Regions from separate parts of the Streptomyces sp. NPDC047017 genome, predicted to be linked through region 2. Evidence: riboswitches for the same ligand, from Rfam matches in the RefSeq annotation. Region 2 holds a riboswitch; each other region holds the start of a gene.
What was found. Region 2 has a riboswitch for thiamine pyrophosphate ahead of thiC (phosphomethylpyrimidine synthase ThiC). Riboswitches for the same ligand answer to the same signal wherever they lie in the genome.
Positions count from the first base shown of each region.

Region 1 (4,660 bases), on a different contig from region 2:
CGGGCCGGGCCGGGGCCCAGTGTCGTACGGGCCGGGCCTTGCCCAAGCCCCGGCCCGTACGCGGACGGGTCGTTCTGTTTCGGTCGGAGTGCGGGCGGGCGGGGTCAGACGGCGAGTGCCTGGGCCCGGCGCTTCACCTCCGTGCCGCGATTCTCGCTCAGGGCCTGCGCGGGGGTGCCGGGCAGGGTCGGGTCGGGGGTGAAGAGCCATTCGATCATCTCTTCGACCGTGAAGCCGTCGTCCCGCAGGAGCGTCAGGGTCCCGGTCAGGCCCTTGACCACCTTGTCCCCGTCGATGAAGGCGGCGGGTACCTGCAGCGCGCGGTTCTCACCACGGCGTACGGCGATGAGCTGGCCCTCCTTGACCAGCTGCCGCACCCGCGTCACCTCGACATCGAGCATCTCGGCGATGTCGGGGAGGGTCAGCCAGGCGGGTACGAGCGCATCGGTCTTCGCGTCAATCTCGGTCACGGGACAAGCGTGCCATCTGCCACTGACAGTCGGAAACCGGCCCCGTCCGACCGGCCGGGCGCGCAGCGCCCGGGAGGGCTACGCGGTGGCCGCCTTCAGCGGCCTCGCCGGGTCCGCGAGCAGCGCGGCGTCCATCGGCGTGCCCGCCTCGATCAGCCGCCGGCCCTGGGCCAGATCGCGCGGCCGGCCGACCGCCAACAGGGCGACGAGCCGGCCCTCGCGCAGCCAGCACACCGTCCACGCCGGTCCGTCCGGCTCGCCGCGCCACAGCAGCCGGTCGGCGCCGGTGTGATGGCCGGCGTACTGCACGAAGCGGCCGAACTGCTCCGACCAGAAGTAGGGCACCGGATCGTAGACGGCCGGGGTCAGGCCGAGCAGGTCGGCGGCGACCGTGCGCGGGCCCTGGAGGGCGTTGTCCCAGTGGTGGACCAGCAGGCGCTCGCCGTAGCGGCCGGAGGGGAAGGAGGCGCAGTCGCCGACCGCGTACACGTCCGGCACGGAGGTGCGCAGGCGGTCGTCGGCGAGCACCTCGCCCTGGTCGCCCAGCTGGACGCCGGAGCCGGCCAGCCAGGCGGTGGCGGGCCGCGCGCCGATGCCGACGACGACCGCGCCGGCGGGCAGCCGGGAGCCGTCGTCGAGGATCACCGCGCCGGGCTCGATGCGGGCCACGCGCGCGCGGGTGCGCAGTTCGGTGCCGCTGTCGGCGTACCAGGCGGCCATCGGCGCGGCCACCTCGGCGGGCAGCGCGCCCGCCAGCGGCCGGTCCGCGGCCTCCACCACGGTCACCGCGCAGCCGGCCTCGCGGGCGGCGGTGGCGAACTCGGCGCCGATCCAGCCGGCGCCGACCACCACGACGTCGTGCTGCCCGGCGAGGACCGGCCGCAGCCGCGCCGCGTCGTCGAGGGTGCGCAGCAGGTGGACGCCGGGGACGTCCTCGGTGCCGGGGACGCGGACCGGTTCGGCGCCGGTGGCCAGGACCAGGACGTCGTAGGGCACCGGTCCCTCGGAGGTGTCCAGGACGTGGGCGTCGGCGCGGACGGCCAGTGCCTCGCAGCCGAGCCGCAGCTCCAGGCCGAGCCCCTCGAAGTCGACGTCGAAGGCGGAGCCCTCGGCCTTGCCGAGCAGCACGGCCTTGGACAGCGGCGGCCGGTCGTAGGGCTGGTGGGGTTCGGCGCCGATCAGTGTGACGGTGCCGGTGTAGCCCTGCTCGCGCAGGGCGACCGCGGTCCGCACGCCGGCCATGCCCGCGCCGACGACGACCACGCGCCGCGGTTGTGCCGTGCCCTGTCCCTGCGTCTGCTCACCCATCCGATCACCATAGTCACCTGACGTTTCGCCAGGCAGGGGGCGTGCCAGGTGACCTGCTGCACAGCGACTCCGCTAGCGGGCCCGCTGCGCAGCGGGCCGCCGGCGGACCTCCTCCACCACGCTGGTGCCGCTGCCCGGCTGCGACTCCCACTCCCAGGTCTCCTCCAGCCGCAGCCGGCCGTCCGCCAGTTCGACCACCGTGGAGACGCAGTGCCCGCCGGCCGTCGTGCCGTCCCGCTTGAGCTGGACGTAGCGGAAGTCGAGCCGGTCGCCCTCCCGGGTCCCCACCAGATGGCCGCGCACGACGTCGCCGCCCGCGTACTCGGCCCAGATCTCGCCGTCCCGCTCGTGGTAGGCGAACCGGGTGCGGGTGCCGACCTGGCCCGGGGCCTGGTCGGCGACGGGGGCGAGGACGAGGCCGTCCAGCGAGCGCGGCATCAGCGGGCTCCCTTACCGGGTCAGGGCTCTGCGAGCTAGGGTGGCCACCGTACAAGCACTCGCGGGAGCCCGGACGCACCGGGCTGAGAGGGAGGCTGGCGGCCTCCGACCGTACGAACCTGATCCGGGTCATGCCGGCGAAGGGAGGGGCTGGACGCCCATGTCGTTGTCACGTTCGTCAGACGTCCTCGTGATCGGGGGCGGGATCATCGGGCTCGTGACGGCCTGGCGCGCCGCCCAGCGCGGGCTGGCCACGGCCGTGGTCGACCCGGAGCCGGGCGGCGGGGCCGCGCAGGTGGCGGCCGGGATGCTGGCCGCCGTCACGGAGCTGCACTACGGCGAGCAGACTTTGCTCGGCCTCAATCTGGCCTCGGCCCGCCGCTACCCCGACTTCGCGGCCGAGCTGGCCGAGCTGACCGGGCACGACCTCGGCTACCGCAGGTGCGGCACGCTGGCCGTGGCCCTGGACGCCGACGACCGCGCCCACCTGCGGGAGCTGCACGCCCTCCAGCAGCGTTCGGGCCTTGAGTCGGAGTGGCTGTCCGGGCGGGAGTGCCGGCGCCTGGAGCCGATGCTCGCGCCGGGCGTGCGCGGCGGGCTGCGGGTGGACGGCGACCACCAGATCGACCCGCGCCGGCTGGCCGCCGCGCTGGTGGCGGCCTGCGAGCGCACCGGCGTGGTCTTCCACCGCGCCTGGGCCGACCGGCTCACCGTGACCGGGGACCGGGCCGCGGGCTGTGTGCTGCGCGACGGCACGGCGCTCGGCGCGCGGCAGGTGGTGCTGGCCGCCGGCAGCCTGAGCGGGCGGCTGGCGGGGGTGCCGGACGCGCTGCTGCCGCCGGTGCGGCCGGTGAAGGGGCAGGTGCTGCGGCTGACCGTGCCGAAGCGGTACGCGCCGTTCCTGAGCCGCACCGTGCGGGCCGTGGTGCGCGGCGGCCACCTCTACCTGGTGCCGCGGCTCAGCGGCGAGCTGGTGGTCGGGGCCACCAGCGAGGAGCTGGGCTGGGACACCACGGTGACCGCGGGCGGGGTGTACGAGCTGCTGCGCGACGCGCACGAGCTGGTGCCCGGGATCACCGAGCTGCCGCTTACCGAGACCCGGGCCGGGCTGCGGCCCTGCTCCCCGGACAACGCGCCGCTGCTCGGCCCGACCGACCTGGACGGACTGCTGGTGGCCACCGGCCACCACCGCAACGGCGTGCTGCTCACCCCCGTCACCGGGGACGTCATGGCGCAGGTGCTGACCACGGGCGAGCTGCCCGAGGAGGCGCGCCCCTTCACCCCGCGGCGCTTCGCCGCCGTCGCACTCACGGAGCAGCCCGCATGAACATCTCCGTCAACGGCGAGCGGCGCGAGGTCGCGTCCGGCACACCGCTCGACACCGTCGTACGGACGCTGACCGCGGCGCCCTCCGGGGTGGCCGCCGCCCTGAACGAGACCGTCGTCCCGCGCGCGCAGTGGCCGTCCACGGCCCTGGCCGAGGGCGACCGCGTCGAGATCCTCACCGCCGTCCAAGGAGGCTGACCATGGCCGACGATCCCTTCGTCCTCGGCGGTGCGCCCTTCACGTCCCGGCTGATCATGGGCACGGGCGGGGCACCCAGCCTGGAGGTGCTGGAACGGGCCCTGGTGGCCTCCGGCACCGAGCTGACCACGGTGGCGATGCGCCGGATGGACCCCTCGGTGCACGGCTCGGTGCTCTCCGTGCTGGAGCGGCTGGGCGTCCGGGTGCTGCCCAACACGGCCGGCTGCTTCACCGCGGGCGAGGCGGTGCTGACCGCCCGCCTGGCCCGCGAGGCCCTGGGCACCGATCTGGTCAAGCTGGAGGTCATCGCCGACGAGCGGACCCTGCTGCCGGACCCGATCGAGCTGCTCGACGCGGCCGAGACCCTGGTCGACGACGGCTTCACGGTGCTGCCCTACACCAACGACGACCCGGTCCTCGCACGGAAACTGGAGGACGTGGGCTGCGCGGCGATCATGCCGCTGGGCTCGCCGATCGGGTCCGGGCTCGGCATCCGCAACCCGCACAACTTCCAGCTGATCGTCGAGCACGCGCGCGTGCCGGTGATCCTGGACGCGGGCGCCGGCACCGCCTCGGACGTGGCGCTGGCCATGGAGCTGGGCTGCGCGGGAGTGATGCTCGCCTCGGCGGTCACGCGCGCGCAGGAGCCGGCGATGATGGCCGAGGCCATGCGGCACGCGGTGACGGCGGGCCGGCTGGCCCGGCTCGCGGGCCGCATCCCCCGGCGGCACTTCGCCCAGGCGTCCTCGCCCGCCGAGGGCCTGGCCGCGCTGGACCCGGAGCGGCCGGCGTTCTGAGGCGGACGGGACGTACGTGGGAAGCGTCACAGGACGGCTTCAGTACCGCCGTGGAGCCCCGCGCGGCGGCATGGGTGTCCGTGGCTGCTCGTAGACTCGCTGCGTGGATACGACCCTCAAGGA
Region 1 covers NZ_JBEYVW010000001.1:409,487-414,146, reverse strand. The annotation lists gene ABZ858_RS02035 (Rv2175c family DNA-binding protein) at 105-470, opposite strand; gene ABZ858_RS02030 (FAD-dependent oxidoreductase) at 549-1,778, opposite strand; gene ABZ858_RS02025 (hypothetical protein) at 1,851-2,216, opposite strand; TPP riboswitch at 2,268-2,379, shown strand; gene thiO (glycine oxidase ThiO) at 2,377-3,543, shown strand; gene thiS (sulfur carrier protein ThiS) at 3,540-3,740, shown strand; gene ABZ858_RS02010 (thiazole synthase) at 3,743-4,537, shown strand; gene pknB (Stk1 family PASTA domain-containing Ser/Thr kinase) at 4,641-4,660, shown strand, end outside.
Region 1: it holds a riboswitch for thiamine pyrophosphate, as region 2 does, so the genes downstream of both, thiO (glycine oxidase ThiO) here and thiC (phosphomethylpyrimidine synthase ThiC) in region 2, are expected to answer to the same signal.

Region 2 (4,660 bases):
GCACCGCGACAGGGGCCTGTTCTTCCTCGGGAAGGCGGCCGAGCGGCTGAGTAGCAGCGGCGCCGCGCAGAAACGTCGCACCACGATCGTCGACGCGCTCGCACAATGGCGCGATCTGATCGGTGCGCCCATCTATTACGCGATGTACCGGGACGGGGAGATCGAGGTCATGTGCGTCTCCGACACCCCGGGCAGCCCGGCGGTCCAGGAGTGGGCCGACTTCCGGGAGACGGGCCACGCGCACGCCGTCGGCCAGTGCCTGCTGTCGCAGCTGGACGAGAACGCCCGCCGCGACCACCTGGCCCGCTACCCCGTGCGCTCCCTCACCCCGTACACCGTCCGTGACGATCACACGCTGCTGCGGCGGCTGGACCGGACGGTGCGGATGCGGCCGGTGACGGAGCGGCAGGAGTACGCGCTGGGCGCGGTCTGCGCGGCCGTCCCCATCACCCTGGGCGACACGGCCGCCACGATGGCCCTTTCCCTTCCCGCACACCAGGCCGACCGGCTGCTGCCCGCGGCACGGCGGCTGGAGAGCGAGGTGGGGCGGCGTGTCGGGTCGCTGGCGCTCGCTATCAGTATCTGAAAACTCACTCCTTGTGATCTGCCATATACGTTCAGCAAGATGCCACCAGTATTTTCTGGGTGATTCCCGGCCAGTCGACGGCAGATGACGGGGTAGCGATGCGCGAGTCCGTACAGGCAGAGGTCATGATGAGCTTTCTCGTCTCCGAGGAGCTCTCCTTCCGCATTCCGGTGGAACTGCGGTACGAGACCTGTGATCCCTACGCCGTACGGCTGACCTTCCACTTGCCCGGCGACGCCCCCGTCACCTGGGCCTTCGGCCGTGAGCTGCTGATCGACGGGGTGGGCCGGCCGTGCGGGGACGGCGATGTGCGGATCGCTCCCGCCGCCGACGACTCCCTGGCCGAGGTGCTGATCCGCCTTCAGGTCGGCAGTGACCGGGCGCTGTTCCGCTCCTCCACCGCGCCCCTCGTGGCGTTCCTGGACCGTACGGACAAACTGGTGCCGCTCGGCCAGGAGGGCGCTCTGGCCGACTTCGACGCCCACCTCGACGAGGCCCTGGACCGCATCCTCGCGGAAGAACAGAGCGCAGGATGAAGCGTTTCTGCACCGGGGCGCACGGGGTGGCGTGACGCTTCACCGCGTACGCCGCCCGCGCACACGGCGCCGGAAGGCTCCCCTGCGCGCCGGCCGGCTCACCGCTTACGGCGCCGGCCCCGCTTGCCGCGCGTCGGCGCGAGCGGAGCAGCCGGGGCGGCCGGGCCCGTAGCCCCAGGACCCGGAGCCGCCGACGCACCGGCGCGGTCGGCCGAGACGACGAGCGCCGCCAGAGCGGTGGTGACCGGCACCGAGGCGACCAGGCCGATGGAGCCCACCAGCGTGCGCACGATCTCCTCCGCCACCAGCTCGCTGTTGGCGACGGTGCCCACACTGCTCTGCGCGATGGAGAAGAGCAGCAGCAGCGGCAGCGCGGCGCCCGCGTAGGCGAGGACAAGGGTGTTGACGACGGACGCGATGTGGTCGCGCCCGATGCGGATGCCCGCGCGGTACAGCCCGCGCCAGCCCATGGCCGGATTGGCCTCGTGCAGCTCCCAGACCGCGGACGTCTGCGTCACCGTCACATCGTCGAGGACACCGAGCGAACCGATGATCACCCCGGCGAGCAGCAGACCGCTCATGTCGATCGACGGATACAGGCCATGGATCAGCCCGGTGTTGTCGTCGGTGTTGCCGGTCAGCGCGGCCCAGCCGATGAACAGCGAGCCCAGCACGCCGATCAGCACCAGGGAGATCAGCGTGCCGAGCACCGCCACCGAGGTGCGCGCGGACAGGCCGTGGCACAGGTACAGCGCGATCAGCATGATGGCGCTCGCCCCGACCACCGCCACGACCAGCGGATTCGAGCCCTGTAGCACCGCGGGCAGGATGAAGAGCTCCAGCACCAGGAAGCTGATCGCCAGCGCGACCAGGGCCATGACGCCCCGCAGCCGCCCGACGACCACGACGGCGAGGGCGAAGATCCCGGCCAGCAGCGCCATCGGGAAGCGGCGGTCGACGTCGGAGACGGAGTACTGCAGGTCCCGCGGCGCGGAGGGCTCGTAGGCGACCACGAGCTTCTCGCCCTGGTGGAACTGCCGTGGCTGGTCCGGCTGCACGATCTCGGTGAAGGTGCGCCCCTTGTCCTTGCCGGTGCCGACGCGGACCGTGGCCTTCTTGCAGGTGCCGGACGGCCGGGCCGGCCCGGCGGAACCCGGGGCGGCCGGGGTGGCGTCGGCCGGCGCTCCGCCGGAGGCGTTCACCGACGTGCAGCTCACCTCCGTCACCCGGGTGACCGTGGCCTGCTGCGTCTGGCGGTCGAAGCCCACGCCGGTGCGGGTGTGGGCGGGGGCGCCGCCCGGCCACAGGACGACGAGTCCGACGACGACCGCGGCGGCGAACGGGATCAGCACGGCGGCGATGACCCGGCGAAGGTGCTTCGAGACGGGAGCGGCCGGCCCGTGGCTGTGGCTGTGTCCATGGCCATGGCCGTGCCCGGGTCCGGAGCCGTTCCCGTGGCCTCGCCCGCGTCCGGGACGGGGCGGCGGGTCGGGGGACTGCTGTGTGGTGGTCACCGCCCGATCATCGCAAGAACCGCGGAGGCCCACTGTTCATCCCACCGCCGATGACGCTAGCGTGGAGGCACCTTTGCACACGCGGGAGCTCGGAGCACCGGGCTGAGAGGGCGCTGACCTTCGTCTTCGCGATGTTTCACGTGGAACGGACGCCGTTCCGCAGGAGACGCCGACAGACGGACACCGCTGCGTCGACCGCCGAACCTGTTACCGGGTAATGCCGGCGTAGGGAGTAGGTCTCATGACCAACAAGGACGCACGCACGCCTGTCTCCGTCCGGGACGAGCAGTCCCAGGAGGCCGGGAAGTCCATCGGCTGGCACAAGGCGTACGTCGAGGGCTCACGCCCCGACCTGCGGGTGCCGGTCCGTCAGGTGCAGCTCACCAACGGGCGGTCGGTCACGCTGTACGACACCTCGGGCCCGTACACCGATCCGCTCGTCGACACCGATGTCCGCCGGGGCCTGCCGCCGCTGCGGGAGAACTGGATCATCGCCCGCGGCGACACCGAGGAGTACGCGGGCCGTCCGGTCCGCCCCGAGGACGACGGGATCAAGCACACCTCGCCGCGCGGTGGCCTGCGCAACCTCGACGCGGTGTTCCCCGGCCGCCCGCGCCAGCCGCGCCGGGGCCGCGCCGGACAGGCGGTGACGCAACTCGCCTATGCGCGCCGCGGGGAGATCACGCCGGAGATGGAGTTCGTGGCGGTCCGGGAGAACGTGTCCCCCGAGGTGGTCCGCGAGGAGATCGCCGCGGGCCGCGCGGTGCTGCCGGCCAACATCAACCACCCGGAGATCGAGCCGATGATCATCGGCAAGCGGTTCCTGGTGAAGGTCAACGCCAACATCGGCAACTCCGCGGTCACCTCCTCCATCGAGGAGGAGGTCGAGAAGATGACGTGGGCCACCCGCTGGGGCGCCGACACGGTCATGGACCTCTCCACCGGCCGCAACATCCACACCACCCGCGAGTGGGTGCTGCGCAACTCCCCCGTCCCGATCGGCACGGTGCCGCTCTACCAGGCACTGGAGAAGGTCGACGGCAGGGCCGAGGAGCTGACCTGGGAGATCTACAAGGACACGGTCGTCGAGCAGGCCGAGCAGGGTGTGGACTACATGACGGTGCACGCCGGTGTGCGCCTGGCGTACGTGCCGCTCACCGCGAACCGCAAGACCGGCATCGTCTCGCGCGGCGGCTCGATCATGGCGGCCTGGTGTCTGGCGCACCACAAGGAGTCGTTCCTCTACGAGCACTTCGAGGAGCTGTGCGAGATCCTCGCGGCCTATGACGTCACGTACTCGCTCGGCGACGGACTCCGGCCCGGCTCGATCGCGGACGCCAACGACGACGCCCAGTTCGCGGAGTTGCGCACGCTCGGGGAACTCAACACGATCGCCAGGCGTTTCCACGTACAGACCATGATCGAGGGCCCGGGGCACGTCCCGATGCACAAGATCAAGGAGAACATCGACCTTCAGCAGGAGATCTGCGATGAGGCTCCGTTCTATACGCTCGGCCCGCTGACCACGGACGTCGCTCCGGCGTACGACCACATCACCTCCGGCATCGGTGCCGCGATGATCGCCTGGTGGGGCACGGCCATGCTCTGCTACGTCACGCCCAAGGAGCACCTGGGCCTGCCCGACCGGGACGACGTCAAGACCGGTGTCATCACCTACAAGATCGCCGCCCACGCGGCCGACCTCGCCAAGGGCCACCCCGGGGCGCAGGAGTGGGACGACGCGCTGTCCGACGCCCGCTTCGAGTTCCGGTGGGAGGACCAGTTCAATCTGGCCCTCGACCCGGACACGGCACGGGAGTTCCATGACGAGACGCTTCCGGCGGAGCCCGCCAAGACGGCCCACTTCTGCTCGATGTGCGGTCCGAAGTTCTGCTCGATGAAGATCAGTCAGAGCATCAACGAGCGGTTCGGCGGCACGGTGGCCGAGGGGGCCTCCCCCGACGAGATCGCCGAGGGGATGCTGCGGAAGTCGAAGGAGTTCGCCGCCGGCGGGAACCGGGTGT
Region 2 covers NZ_JBEYVW010000023.1:82,348-87,007, reverse strand. The annotation lists gene ABZ858_RS31420 (helix-turn-helix domain-containing protein) at 1-586, shown strand, start outside; gene ABZ858_RS31415 (SsgA family sporulation/cell division regulator) at 685-1,122, shown strand; gene ABZ858_RS31410 (YibE/F family protein) at 1,221-2,636, opposite strand; TPP riboswitch at 2,708-2,885, shown strand; gene thiC (phosphomethylpyrimidine synthase ThiC) at 2,878-4,660, shown strand, end outside.

Region 3 (4,660 bases), on a different contig from region 2:
CCGCCATCCACGTCGGCGGGCCGACCACGATCCTGAAGCTCGGCGGTGCGCGTCTGCTGATCGACCCGACCTTCGACGAGCCGAAGAAGTACAAGAGCGGGCTGGAGAAGACGCACGGCCCCGCGTTCGGCGTGGACAAGCTCGGCCGGATCGACGCCGTACTCCTCTCCCACGACCAGCACGACGACAACCTCGACGACTCCGGCCGCAAGCTGCTCAAGGACATCCCGGTGGTGTACTCCACGCCCGGCGCGCGCAAGCGGCTCGGCGCGCACATCACGGGCATGACGAACTGGCAGCAGCAGGAGCTGAAGACGCCCACCGGGTCGATCACGGTCACCGCGGTGCCCGCCCTGCACGGCCCCGACGGGGTGTCCCGCGGCGCGGACGGCGAGGTCACCGGGTTCGTGCTCAGCGGCAAGGGCGTGCCCACCGTCTACGTCTCCGGTGACAACGCCTCGGTGAAGGTGGCCAAGGAGGTCGGCGACCGGGTCAAGAAGGAGATCGGGCCGATCGACACCGCCGTCCTGTTCGCCGGCGCCGCCCGCACCCCGGCGATCCTGAAGAACGCGCCGCTGACCCTGACCTCGAAGAACGCGGCGCTGGTGGTGAAGGAGCTGAACCCCCGCAAGGTGGTCGCCGTCCACACCGACAGCTGGAACATCTACTCCGAGGACCTCGGCTCGCTGGTCAAGGCGTTCCAGGAGCAGGGCGTCGACGGCAAGCTCGTCGACGTCCGGCCCGACGGCACCGAGAAGAACCTGGCCGGGTGAGCCGGGCCGGCCCCGCCCGGCCAGGGGCCGTCACCGTCAGGTGTGGTCGTGCGCGCGCCGCAGCCGCAGCGGCGCGTAGACCAGCAGCGCGGCGGCGAACGCCACCGGGTAGGCGAGGTCGGCGCCGTGCAGGGCGCGGGCGGCCGGGCCCACGTACAGGCCGGTGTCCATGAACGGCACCGCCGCCGCGAACGCGACGACGAACGCGGTGAGCGCGGGCCACCACGGCTGCGGGCGGGCCGCCTCCTCGGCCAGGTCGACGGGGCGGCCGCCGCGCACCCGGGCCCGGGCGGCCCAGTCGACGACCACGATCGCGACGAACGCGGGGATCCAGTACCCGACGAACAGCAGCACGTTCTGGAAGCGGGCGGTGGTGTCGGCCGCGTGCATCCACAGCACCAGCGGGAAACCGAGCACCGCGGCGCACGCGGCGGCCACCGGGCGGGGCAGCCGTACGCCCATGGTCTGCAGGGCCAGCGATCCGCTGTAGTCGTTCATGGCGTTGCTGCACAGCGCCGCGAGCGCCACCGCGAGCAGCCCGAAGGTGCCGAGCACACCGCCGCCGAGGAGCCGGTCGACGCCGTGGGCGGTCTGGTCGGTGAACTCGGCGGCCCCCCACAGGCCGAGCGCCTGCACCGCCACGAAGGACACGCCGATGCCGAGCAGGGTGCACCAGAACATGCGCCGGCGTGAGGCGGTGGGCGGCAGGTAACGGCTGAAATCACTGGCGTACGGCGCCCAGGACAGGGCGAGGCTCAGCGCGACGGTGCAGGTCAGGACGAACGCGCCGGCCCGGTCGGCGCCGTGCGCGGTGGCCGGTTGCGCGGCGTGCGTGCCGTGCAGCAGTTTCACCGCCAGCAGGACGAAGGCGGCGGCGAGCGCGAAGGTCATCACCGTCTGCAGGCGGTGGATCGCCTCGTACCCGAGCACGCCCAGGGCGCCCTGGGCGGCCAGCATCACCAGGACGCCCGCCCAGAACGGCCACCCGGACAACTGGGCCAGCGCGTCCCCGCCGAACAAGCCGATCAGCGCGTCCCAGGCGATGGACGACAGCCATTGCAGGGCGCCCGGCAGGGCCACCGACCCGCCGAAGGCCAGCCGGGCCAGCGGCAGCTGCGCCGCGCCGGTCCGGCTGCCCCAGGTGCCCAGGTAGGCGGTGGGCACCGCGCCCAGCAGGGTGCCCAGCACCACCGCCGCCAGCGCGGTCGTGAAGTCCAGCCCGAGCGTGACACCGACGGTGCCGGTGAACACGCCGGTCATGGTCAGGTTGGGCGCGAACCAGACGGTGAACAGCCGCCCCGGGCCGCCGTAGCGGGCGTCCTCGGGCACGGGCGTGATGCCCCGCGCCTCCACCCGCAGGTCGCCGGGGGCCGAGGGCATGCGCCCGTCGAACGCCGTGATGTGTCGTGGGTCGGTGACGGCCGTTTCACCATGGGCATACGGCAACGACATGTGACATCCCTCCGCCAGTCCTAACTGGTTCAGGTTCGACGGGTGTGATCTCAGCCCCCGCGCGGGGGCACCCCGTGTCCAGGTACGGCCGCCAGGATAGCCCGGCCAGGTGAGAGGGCCCGCACCGCCCGCACCGGCCGCCCGCCCGCCCGGCCGTCCGCACCGGCCGTCCGTCCGCACCGGCCGTCCGCCCGGCCGCCCGCACCGGCCGTCCGCCCGCCCGTCCGCCGGTGCGGTCCCGGACTCTCGGTCTTCCCGGACGCGCTGGTGCGGAGACCGCCTCTGAGCAGCGGGCATGCAACGGAACGGCACCGGAACGCCCGCTCTGCGAGACACGCTGTCCATGTATGGTGGCCGCCATGGAGAGGCGGCACGGACAGGTGGGGCGTCCCCGCAGTGAGCAGGCGCGTACGGCCGTGCTGCGGGCGGTCGACGACCAGTTGCTCGAAGTCGGCTACGCGGCCATGACGATGAAGGGCATCGCGGAGCGGGCCGGTGTGTCCCGCCAGACGGTCTACCGCTGGTGGTCGACCAAGGCGGAGATCCTCTTCGAGGCCAGCGCGGTGGACGCGGAGCAGGAACTCGCCGTCGAGCCCACCGGCGAGCCCGTCGACGACCTCACCGCCTATGTGGCGGCACTGGTGGACTTCCTCGCCCGCTCACCGGCCGGCGCCGCCTACCGGGCCCTGCTCGGGGAGGCGCAGCACGACCCCGCCGTGGCGGACCTCCTCGCCACCAAGGACGTCCTGGGTGACAGCGCGCGCACAGTGATCGAGGGCGTACTCGGCGCAGGCGCAGGCGCCGGGCCGGTCCCGGTCGGCGAGGCCACGGCCCTCCTGATCGGACCCGCCTTCTTCTGGGTGCTCAGCGGCCGCGACCCCGCCCGGCTCGCCCCCCGGGAACTGGCCGAGACGTTCCTGCGCGAACTGCGCGCACGCGGGCGGCACTGAGCCGCTGGCGTGACCGCCGGCGCCCCGGCGATGCCGCCCGACGCCACGCCGTCCCCCCGGCCCGGCTCCGGGTCAGGTGGCTTCAGCCGGGGCCACCACGGCGGCCAGCCGGTCGCGGAACCAGCGGTGGCCCGGGTCGGACGAGTTGCGTGGGTGCCAGGCCATCCCCAGCTCCAGGCAGGGGAGTTCGAGGGGGATGGGGAAGGTGCGCAGGCCCAGCGCCGCGATCGTGCCGGGGAGCCAGTCGGCCACGGTGAGGGCGACGAGGTCGCTGTCGCTCGCGAGCATCATGGCGCTGGTGTGGCTGGGCACCACGACGGCGGTACGGCGCCGCAGCCCGCGTTCCGCGAGCGCGGTGTCCAGGGGACCGAGGCGCTTGCCGAGCCGGGAGATGCCGATGTGGTCGGCGGCGGCGAGGCGGCGGGCGTCGATGCGCCCGCGGAAGAGGGGATGGCCGCTGCGGGCGACGCCGACCAGTGCCGTCCGTTTGAGCGGCCGGGTCCGGATCTCCGGGTCCAGGTTGTCCAGGACGCCCAGTTCGACGTCCACCCCGCCCTGCCGCAGCGCCGCCCCGCCTTCCACGGCCTCCGGCAGGAACACCACGTCCACGTCCGGGGCCTCCGCGTGGATGCTCTCGATCAGGGCCCCGGCCACCCCCGCCACCAGGATTTCGGTGGTCTGCACCCGGAAGGTGCGCCGGAGGTGCCCGGCGTCGAAACCGGCCCCGGGGCGCAGCACGTTGTCGCAGCCCCGCAGCAACGCGCCGACCTCCTGGCGCAGTTCCAGCGCCCGCGCGGTCGGTACCAGTTCCTGGCCGGCCCTGACCAGCAGCGGGTCCCCCACCGCGCGGCGCAGCCGGGCCAGCATCCGGCTGGTCGTCGAAGGCGAGGTCCCGAGCCGCTCGGCGGCCCGCGTCACGCTGTTCTCCTGAAGGAGGACGTCCAGCGCCCTCAGCAGATTGAGATCCATCGTCCTGCTCCACCTCACCCCTTCTCACCTGCGTCCTTGCATTTTCTGCAAGGTCTCCTCGTCAATCTTTGCATTGCCCTGGCGCTTGCCGGCCCGGAGAGTGGAACTACGGAGCGGACACGCCCCGACCCCCTCTCCTCCCGGAAGGAGTCGCACCATGCCACAGTCCCCGCGAGAGTCTCCGCGAGCGGACCGAGAAGGTGACGTCCTGGCCGTGGTCAGCCAGAGCACAGCGGCCGTCTCCTTCTTCGACGCCGCGTCCGACCAGTACCTGGGCGCGGTGGAAACCCTCGCCGAACCGCACGAGTTGTGCTTCGACCCGGTGCACCGGCTGCTGTGGTGCACACAGACGTACCGCTCGGGCTTCTACCACGCGCACAGCGGCCGGCGTACCGAACTGACCGTCATCGACCCCGACCTGCGCCGCGTCGTCGAGGTCGTCGACCTCGCCCCCGAGCAGGCGCCGCACGGGATCGCGCTGGACGCGGTCCGCAATCGCCTCTACGTCAGTGTGGA
Region 3 covers NZ_JBEYVW010000017.1:41,118-45,777, forward strand. The annotation lists gene ABZ858_RS26380 (MBL fold metallo-hydrolase) at 1-773, shown strand, start outside; gene ABZ858_RS26385 (cytosine permease) at 810-2,225, opposite strand; TPP riboswitch at 2,215-2,310, opposite strand; gene ABZ858_RS26390 (TetR/AcrR family transcriptional regulator) at 2,585-3,175, shown strand; gene ABZ858_RS26395 (LysR family transcriptional regulator) at 3,248-4,144, opposite strand; gene ABZ858_RS26400 (YncE family protein) at 4,359-4,660, shown strand, end outside.
Region 3: it holds a riboswitch for thiamine pyrophosphate, as region 2 does, so the genes downstream of both, ABZ858_RS26385 (cytosine permease) here and thiC (phosphomethylpyrimidine synthase ThiC) in region 2, are expected to answer to the same signal.

Region 4 (4,660 bases), on a different contig from region 2:
CTGATGAACGACTCTTCCTGGGGAGCGCCGCAGCCGGCCGGGTACTGGGGACCAGCGGACCAGGCCCAGGGGGCCGTCCCCGCGGGTCCCGCCCACGATGCGCCGGGCGGCCGGCAGATCCGCCCCCTGCCCATCGTGCCCGAGGTGCCCGCACACGGCGGAGACCAGGAGGACGACCGGGGGGCCGCTCGTACGATGAGCGGCCCCTTGTTCCCGGACGAGGCCGAGCTGCCGCAGTCCTACCCGGCGGCACAGCCGCAGCCCTACGGGGCGCCGCAGCCGCAGCCGCGGTCCTATGACGCCTCGCAGTCGCCGCCGCACTCCTATGGGGCGCCGCAGCCGCAGCCCCTCCCACAGCCACAGCCGCACCCGCAGTCGTACGCGCCGAGCCAGCCGCAGCCACAGCCGCAGCCGTACGGAGCGCCGCAGCCGCGGTCCTACGACACGCCGCGGACGCCGCCCGCCCACGGGCCGGCGCCGCAGAATCCGGAGCCCATGCCCGACGCCCCGCAGCCGGCGCCAGCCCCGCAGAAGAAGAGCGCGGGCCGGGACCTGGGCGCTGCCATAGGAGTCGGTCTCGGGCTCGGCGTGGTGATCATCGCGTCGCTGTTCGTGGTCAAGGCCGTGTTCGTGGGCGTCATCGCGGTCGCCGTCGTGGTCGGCCTGTGGGAGCTGACCTCGCGGCTCCAGGAACGCAAGGACATCAAGGCGCCGCTGGTGCCGCTGGCGGTCGGCGGCGCCGCGATGGTGGTCGCCGGGTACGTCCGGGACGCCGAGGGCGCCTGGGTGGCGATGGCGCTGACCGCGCTGGCGGTGCTGGTCTGGCGGATGACACAGCCGCCCGAGGGCTATCTCAAGGACGTCACGGCGGGCGTGTTCGCCGCGTTCTACGTGCCGTTCCTGGCCACCTTCGTGGCGATGATGCTCACCGCGGGCGACGGCCCGTTCCGGGTCCTGACCTTCCTGATCCTCACCGTGGTCAGCGACACCGGCGCGTACGCCGTCGGCTGGCGCTTCGGCAAGCACAAGCTCGCCCCGCGCATCAGCCCCGGCAAGACCCGCGAGGGCCTGGTCGGCGCGGTCACCTTCGCCATGGTGGCCGGCGCGCTGTGCATGCAGTTCCTGATCGACGACGGCGCCTGGTGGCAGGGCCTGCTCCTCGGCCTCGCGGTCGCGGCCAGCGCCACCCTCGGCGACCTGGGCGAGTCCATGATCAAGCGGGATCTGGGCATCAAGGACATGGGCACGCTGCTGCCCGGCCACGGCGGCATCATGGACCGCCTGGACTCCCTGCTGCCGACCGCCCCGGTGGTCTGGCTCCTGCTGGTGCTGTTCGTCGGCTCGGCCTGAGCCGGCCCCGGCGCCCTACCCCTGCCGCCTGCCGCCCTCGTGACCGGCGGCCCGCCGGGCCACCCGAGTCGATCTGCGACACTGGTACCACCATGCCCAAGCCCGGAGAACTCACTTTCGTCGCCCCCCGCGGAGCCAAGAAGCCGCCGCGGCACCTTGCCGATCTCTCGCCCGCCGAGCGCAAGGAGGCCGTGGCCGCGATCGGCGAGAAGCCGTTTCGCGCCAAGCAGCTCTCGCAGCACTACTTCGCGCGGTACGCGCACGACCCGGAGCAGTGGACCGACATCCCCGCCGGGTCGCGCGCCAAGCTGCGGGAGGCGCTGCTGCCCGACCTGATGACGGTCGTGCGGCACCTGTCCACCGACGAGGGCACCACCCGCAAGACGCTGTGGCGGCTGTTCGACGGCACGCTCGTCGAGTCGGTGCTCATGCGCTACCCGGACCGGGTGACCATGTGCATCAGCTCGCAGGCGGGCTGCGGGATGAACTGCCCGTTCTGCGCGACCGGCCAGGCCGGCCTCGACCGCAACCTGTCGACCGCCGAGATCGTGCACCAGATCGTGGACGGCATGCGGGCGCTGCGCGACGGCGAGGTGCCGGGCGGTCCGGCGCGGCTGTCCAACATCGTGTTCATGGGCATGGGCGAGCCGCTCGCCAACTACAACCGGGTGCTCCGCTCCATCCGTGCCCTGACCGACCCGGAGCCGGACGGGCTCGGCCTGTCCCAGCGCGGGATCACCGTGTCCACGGTGGGCCTGGTCCCGGCGATCCACCGGTTCGCCGACGAGGGCCTCAAGTGCCGTCTCGCCATCTCCCTGCACGCCCCCGACGACGAACTGCGCGACACCCTCGTGCCCGTCAACACGCGCTGGAAGGTGCGGGAGGTGCTGGACGCCGGGTTCGAGTACACCGCGCGCTCCGGGCGACGGCTGTCCATCGAGTACGCGCTGATCCGGGACATCAACGACCAGGCGTGGCGCGGCGACCGGCTGGGCCGGCTGCTCAAGGGCCGGCCCGTGCACGTCAACCTCATCCCGCTCAACCCGACCCCCGGCTCCAAGTGGACGGCGTCGCGGCCCGAGGACGAGAAGGCGTTCGTCGAGGCGATCGCGGCGCACGGTGTGCCGGTGACGGTCCGGGACACCCGTGGGCAGGAGATCGACGGGGCCTGCGGCCAGCTGGCGGCCACCGAGCGATAGGCGGGCGGCAGCCGGGTGCCAGCCCGGGTGCCGGCCGACGGTAGTCTGCCGGACGGTAGTCTGAGGGCCGTACACACATCTTCATATTCCGACAGGGGAGCGCCACAGCGCTGAGAGTGCGGCACCGGCCGCAGACCCTCTGAACCTCGCCCAGGTCATTCTGGGTAGGAAGTTCGGTCACCACTCAAGCTGTTGCGCCCTGCCCGGCGTCCCGCGCGGACCCGGGCGGGGCCGCGTCTCTTCCTGGCCAACCCCCAGGAGGACATCCAGTGCACACCAAGACGTTCGTCGCCGCGGCGGTCGGACTCGGCCTGGTCACGCTCTCCGCGTGCGGGTCGTCCAACGGCGGCTCGTCCGCTGCGGACACCAAGACCGTGACCCTGGTCAGCCACGACTCGTGGGCCGCCTCCAAGAGCGTCATCGCCGACTTCGAGAAGAAGTCCGGCTACAAGGTCCGCGTCCTCAAGGACGGCGACGCCGGCCAGGCCGTCAACAAGGCCGTCCTCACCAAGGACGACCCGCAGGGCGACGTCTTCTTCGGCGTCGACAACACCCTGCTCTCCCGCGCCCTGGACAACGGCCTCTTCCAGCCCTACCAGCCCAAGGACGCCGGGCTCGTGCTGCCGCGGTACCGGGTGGACCAGGCCAAGCACCGGGTCACGCCCGTCGACTCCGGCGACATCTGCGTCAACTACGACAAGAAGTACTTCGCCGACCACAAGCTGGCCCCGCCCGCCACCTTCGACGACCTCGCGAAGCCCCAGTACAAGAACCTCCTCGTCACCGAGAACCCCGCCACCGCCTCGCCCGGTCTCGGCTTCCTGCTCGGCACCGCCGCGAAGTACGGCGACGGGGGCTGGCCGGAGTACTGGAAGAAGCTCAAGGCCAACGGTGTCAAGGTCGTCGACGGCTGGGAGCAGGCGTACAACCAGGAGTTCTCCGGGTCCGCGGGCGGCAGGAAGGCCAAGGGCGACCGGCCCCTCGTCGTCTCCTACGCCTCCTCGCCGCCCGCCGAGGTCGTCTACGCCGAGCCGCGGCCGAAGACCGCCCCCACCGGCGTCGCCGACGGCACCTGCTTCCGCCAGACCGAGTACGCCGGCCTGCTCAGCAACGCGAGGAACACCAAGGGCGGCAAGGCCTTCCTCGACTTCCTGCTCAGCCAGGAGTTCCAGCAGGACATGCCGCTGAACATGTACGTCTACCCGGTGCGCCGGGGCGCCCAGGTGCCGCCGGAGTTCACGAAGTACGGACCGCAGGCCAAGGACCCCGAGACCATGGCACCGGAGAAGATCGCCGCCGACCGCGACCAGTGGGTCAAGACGTGGACCTCCCTCGTACTGAAGTAGCCCCCGCCTCCGCCCGCGACCGCGCCCGCGCCCGTCGTTCGGGGAACGCGGCGCGGCTCGGCCTGATGGCCGCGCCCGTCGCGTTCTTCGCGCTGTTCTTCGCCTACCCGGTGGCCGCGATCGTCCGGCGCGGGCTGCGGACCGGCGGGGCCTGGCACCCCGGGCGGATCGCGGACGTGCTCGGCCAGTCCGGCATCCGGCACGTGCTGTGGTTCACCACCTGGCAGGCGCTCGCCTCCACCGCGCTCACCCTGCTGATCGCGCTGCCCGGCGCCTACGTCCTCGCCCGCTACGACTTCCCCGGCCGCCATCTTCTGCGGGCCGTCGTCACCGTGCCGTTCGTGCTGCCCACCGTGGTCGTCGGCACCGCCTTCCTCGCCCTGGTCGGCCGCGGCGGCCTGCTCGACGAGCTGTGGGGGGTGCGCCTGGACACCACGGTGTGGGCGATCCTGCTCGCCCATGTCTTCTTCAACTACGCCGTGGTCGTCCGGACCGTGGGCGGCCTGTGGGCCCAGCTCGACCCGCGCCAGGAGGAGGCCGCCCGGATGCTCGGCGCCTCACCGCTGACCGCCTGGCGCAAGGTCACCCTGCCGGCTCTCGCGCCCGCGCTCGCCGCCGCCGCGCTCATGGTCTTCCTGTTCACCTTCACCTCCTTCGGCGTGGTGCAGATCCTCGGCGGTCCCACGTTCTCCACCCTGGAGGTGGAGATCTACCGGCAGACCTCGGAGATCTTCGACCTGTCCACCGCGGCGGTCCTGACGCTGG
Region 4 covers NZ_JBEYVW010000025.1:112,895-117,554, reverse strand. The annotation lists gene frr (ribosome recycling factor) at 1-4, shown strand, start outside; gene ABZ858_RS32850 (phosphatidate cytidylyltransferase) at 127-1,350, shown strand; gene rlmN (23S rRNA (adenine(2503)-C(2))-methyltransferase RlmN) at 1,443-2,549, shown strand; TPP riboswitch at 2,633-2,738, shown strand; gene ABZ858_RS32840 (thiamine ABC transporter substrate-binding protein) at 2,819-3,895, shown strand; gene ABZ858_RS32835 (iron ABC transporter permease) at 3,961-4,660, shown strand, end outside.
Region 4: it holds a riboswitch for thiamine pyrophosphate, as region 2 does, so the genes downstream of both, ABZ858_RS32840 (thiamine ABC transporter substrate-binding protein) here and thiC (phosphomethylpyrimidine synthase ThiC) in region 2, are expected to answer to the same signal.